Regions from separate parts of the Alkalihalobacillus phoenicis genome, predicted to be linked through region 1. Evidence: a T-box and tRNA genes for the amino acid it is inferred to sense, from the RefSeq annotation. Region 1 holds a T-box; the other holds one or more tRNA genes.

Region 1 (2,479 bases):
TTGTGTACACGATAATTGATACGTTTTATTTGCCTTTTTGATGCCGTTCAACTCAGTCGTTGGTTGAATGGTGACGGCAAGCTCTTGCTGAATCGAGCGATTGTAGAGTAAATCATAAATGCCTTTTAAGATTTTTGGATCGACACCATTTCGGACGGGATCAAGCGTATCAAGTGCATCCAACCGTTGCTCAAATGGCAAATGATGAAAATAATGAACATATTCTGGTGAGAAAACTTCAGTCCCAAGCTTGGCCTCTTCTTTTTGAAAAAAACCACCTGAGCGCGTGAACCAAGTTAGCTCATAGTTATAATATTTTTGTTCCAATAATAAATCATAAAAAACCTCCGCGGCACTCTGTCCAGAGCCAGCAACTGTAATCGATTTACTTTGTTTTAAATTCTTTTCGTACTCAAGATATTGACTCGTATGAAGGACATCTTCACTTGGGTAACCTTCAAAACCATCTGGTACATTAGGAACACCGCCCGTCCCTAAAACGAGATGTTTACAGTAGTAAGATTGCTTTTTACCATTTTTAGGATGGAAAACAACAACTTCATAATACGGCTTTTCTATATTGGTATGATCGAGTACATCAACCACTTGATGACCAAAGTGGCAAAATTTGAGCTGAGAGAGAACCCATTTACAGTATTCATTGTATTCTTTACGAGGAATATCAAATCGATTAAAAAAATAAAACTGGTATAAACGGTTATGTTCGTGCAAATAATTGACAAATGTATAAGGACTTTGTGGGTTAGCGAATGTGACGAGGTCCGCTAAAAAGGGAGTTTGTAAGTCCATTCCCTCAATTAACATTCCAGGATGCCATTCAAAGGAATCTGATTGCTCGAAAAAGAGAGCTTCTATTTCATCTATAGGCTCAATAAGGGCAGCTAGACTTAAATTAAATGGACCAATTCCTACACCGATCATATCGTATATTTTTTGTTCGTTCATTGCTCCGCTCCTTTTGGGAATTCCTTTAATAGTTTGTATTTTCCCCATTTTCTCTTAAATGAAACGAATCTACTCTAAAGAGAAAACTTCCATTTGCCAGCTGCAAACTTTTTGAGTATAATATCTAGAAATATATTTGTCTGTGAGGAAGAGAGTAGTGATGGGGTAGTTTAAGCGAGTTAGGGTTGGTGTGAGCCTAATAACGAAACCATGATGAAGCGCACTTCTGAGATGCATCCTGAAATAACTAGTAGGGATTGCCGGTGCTAGCCGTTATCTAGTTGAAAGTAGGTTCGTATTTTGAACAATCAGAGTGGTACCGCGGGTAAATCTCGTCTCTAAATAATAGAGACGGGATTTTTTTGTGAAAAAAATGAAAGAGGTGTAGAGATAATGGAAGCAAAGCAACTATATGCAGAGAAAATAGAAAAGGCGATTAATGGTGTAAAAAAGAAAGAGGAGATTGAGGGATTAATAGAGAAGCCTAAATTTGAGGAGCAAGGAGATTTAGCTTTCCCTTGTTTTGTTTTAGCGAAGCAGTTGAAGCAAGCTCCAGCTAAAATCGCTGAACAATTGGCTAACCAAATTCAGGCATCCGTTTTTTCCAAGGTGGTCGCGGTAGGGCCTTATGTGAATGTGTTTTTAAATCGAGCGGAAATGAGCAAGAGTATTTTGTCGAAGGTTTTAGCTGAAAAGGAGTGTTTTGGTGCTCAATCGATAGGTGAAGGCCAAGTGCTGACGATAGATTACTCTTCACCCAATATTGCAAAACCTTTTTCAATGGGGCATTTACGTTCAACTGTGATCGGAAATTCACTGGCTACGATTGCTGAGAAAAATGGCTATCAGGTCGTTCGTATTAATCATTTAGGTGATTGGGGTACACAGTTCGGTAAGCTCATTACTGCTTATAAAAAATGGGGCGATCCTGATATGATTAAAAGGAATCCGATTAAGGAACTACTTGCTTTGTATGTGAAGTTCCATGAAGAAGCAGAGGAGAACCGAGAGCTTGAAGATGAAGCAAGAGCTTGGTTTAAGAGGTTAGAAGATGGGAATGTCGAAGCAACAGAGCTTTGGAATTGGTTTAAGGATGAATCATTACAAGAGTTTGCGAAAATCTATCAGCTGTTAGATGTCCCGTTTGATTCCTATCATGGGGAAGCTTTTTACAATGACAAAATGGACGGGGTTATTAAAGAACTAGAGAATAAAAATGTGTTAGAACGTTCAGATGGAGCGGACGTTGTTTCATTGAAGAAGGAGAATTTACCGCCTTGTTTAATTCGGAAATCAGATGGAGCGACCCTTTATGCAACAAGAGATTTAGCCGCCGCCATTTATAGACAAAATACGTATCAATTTTCTAAATCATTTTATGTGGTCGGCCATGAACAGAGCTTACATTTTCAACAAATTAAATTAGTATTAGAAAAGCTTGGCTATGATTGGGCCAAGGAAATGGAGCATATCCCATTCGGGTTTATTTTACAAAATGGCCGCAAGATGTCGA
Region 2 (2,479 bases), 2.0 Mb from region 1:
GATTGAAGCATTAAAGGAAAATCAGCATTTGCTAAAAGGATAGTTGAAAAGGGCATTAGGAGAGGAGCGTAAGTGGATGAAATTTTTAATTTTAAGCGATAGCCATAGCTGGCAAGGTGAATTAAAGCCGATCATCGACAGACATAAAGAAGAGGTCGATTATATGATCCACTGCGGTGATTCTGAATTACAAGGAACTGACGCTGTCTTAAAGGATATGATTGTCGTACGAGGAAATTGTGATTACGGTGAAGACTTCCCAGAAGAGGTATTGGAACAGCTAGGACCAGTAAAACTATACGTTACACATGGCCACCTCTATAATGTCAAAATGACGGCCACTAATTTAACTTATCGGGCAGAAGAGGTCGGAGCTGAACTCGTCTGCTTTGGCCATTCTCATATTGCCACAGCATTTGCTGAAAATGGGATCGTCTATATTAACCCAGGCAGTATTCGACTTCCGTTTCGTCCAGCTCGGACGCAAACCTATGTTATTTGTGAGGTGGATGAAGCAAACATTCGTGTGACCTTCCATACAATCGACGGAGCTGAGTATCCAGAGCTATCAGAGCAATTTGAACGAGTGGTAAAGGGGTAAGATTAGATTTAAACGGAAAACCGACAGAAGAGGCGTTCAGCGAGTTTATCGCGGGGCGCTTTTTTTGAAAAGGAGAGATTTGGAAGCAAGAAAGTGAGAAGGGAATCGGTAAAAGTGGTACCCAAAGAGAGATGGTGACAAGAAAAGAGGAAGAGTGAAGTGAAAAGTTGTATCCAAAGAGAGGATGACAAGAAAAAGAGGGATTAGTGGCCAGGCGAAATGGGTTCATAAAATTAAATGAAGATATATTTAGGTCTTAAGGCAGTTTGCAAGAAAGCGTCAAAAATGTCGAAGCGATTAATCTAGATGTAAATATAATGGTTCATGACATTAAATACATGATTGCTTAACCTAATGCCAAACTGTATAATGTCAATATACTTCAATGAGTTAAAAGCCAACTTCCAACCGATAAGATAGGTTGGCTTGGTTTTGTTCGATTGAAAGAAAAAATATAATTTTTTTATTGGAAACTGTTGACTTGAAGTTGATTATGCTGTATATTTATAAGCGTCGCAAGTGATTGAAACAAAATGCTCCAAGCAAAATTTCATTCTTTAATATGCGGGTGTAGTTTAGTGGTAAAACCTCAGCCTTCCAAGCTGATGTCGTGAGTTCGATTCTCATCACCCGCTTTTTATTTTGTCCCAGTAGCTCAGCAGGATAGAGCAACGGCCTTCTAAGCCGTCGGTCGGGAGTTCGAATCTCTCCTGGGACGCCATTGATGCTTTGAAAAATTCAATAACCACAACGGTTTGATAGTTTTAGGGATAACTAACAGTATTTTAACCTTAGTTAAAAATCCTCAAAAAATCGTTACATAGAAAATCAACTTCCAAATATCATTTTGGGAGGTTTTTTGTTTTGGCTAAGAAAAAAAGGTATTCGATGTTTCAATAAAAACGGAATTATTGAAACCGAAGCAGGAACAGCAAATTTCAAAAGGAATGTCTTCTGAAAAGGCATTAGTAATGATTCAGCATCAAATGAAACTGAATGGCTATCGTGAACGGACATTGAAAGGTTATAACGATATTTTCAATCACTTTCTTAAAGCAACTGGTATTGTGTATCTTGAAGATATTACCGTTCATACTCTTTACGTTTGCCTAGAGAGTATGAACGTTTATGGATTGAACATAGCAATGCACGTATGATGTTAGCGAAAATTGATATGGAAGAAAGGTCATAAACAATGTTGACACCCTCGGCGGGGTTCAAGAAGCATGGTTCCTCACCGAGGACGGTTTATATGAAGTGTTAATGTAAGCACGAAAACCAATTACTAAAAAAACACCCCCGAAAGGATGTTTCTGTACTTCAGTCTTTGTTTTCCATATAAAATTTGTACTTTTGCATATCACCGTAAAGCGTTTCAAAAACTTCTTCCCAGCTACCTTGTTTATGGTTCGTTTGCGCTAAAAATTCAGCAAAATGGTAATCATGATTGCATTGAGGTACAGTGTCATACACTCTTTGCTCAAAAGATCCATGAAAAACCTTTTCGCCAGCGTCGATCATATCTCGATATTCTTGAAAAAGGTCTGCAATAGCACGAGTTTGTTCCCTCGTTACTTTGTATTCAAATAGTAATCTAGAATATTCGCTGTTTTCAAATAGTAATTCTTGGCGAAATTCTATAAAATCCAATCTTTCCTCAAGAGTCATAATATCACCTCCAGTTACTAATATTCGACATGTGGTGCTATTTTTCTGCAAGATGATACAAAAGTTACGAAATAAAAAACAACCGCCATTGACCAAGCAGTGGCGATTGGTGAAGTGTTACTTTTTACTTTTGAAATAATCTGGACTAGTGGACAAACCACATTGAACGCAAATTTTGTCGCCAGTTTGTGTGCCAAGATGATATTCTTT

What was found. A T-box is a leader RNA that pairs with one kind of tRNA and senses whether it is charged. The one in region 1 lies ahead of argS (arginine--tRNA ligase), so its partner is inferred to be a tRNA-Arg.
Region 2: it encodes a tRNA-Arg, which carries the amino acid that the T-box ahead of argS (arginine--tRNA ligase) is inferred to sense. The anticodon was not compared.

Annotation. Positions count from the first base shown of each region.
Region 1 covers NZ_CP154853.1:3,508,689-3,511,167, reverse strand. Annotated here, with positions in the region: gene AA0017_RS16465 (lysine N(6)-hydroxylase/L-ornithine N(5)-oxygenase family protein) at 1-966, opposite strand, end outside; T-box leader at 1,100-1,309, shown strand; gene argS (arginine--tRNA ligase) at 1,360-2,479, shown strand, end outside.
Region 2 covers NZ_CP154853.1:587,924-590,402, forward strand. Annotated here, with positions in the region: gene AA0017_RS02625 (XTP/dITP diphosphatase) at 1-43, shown strand, start outside; gene AA0017_RS02630 (metallophosphoesterase family protein) at 77-601, shown strand; tRNA gene AA0017_RS02635 (tRNA-Gly) at 1,166-1,236, shown strand; tRNA gene AA0017_RS02640 (tRNA-Arg) at 1,246-1,322, shown strand; gene AA0017_RS02645 (hypothetical protein) at 1,513-1,758, shown strand; gene AA0017_RS02650 (DUF1878 domain-containing protein) at 1,922-2,269, opposite strand.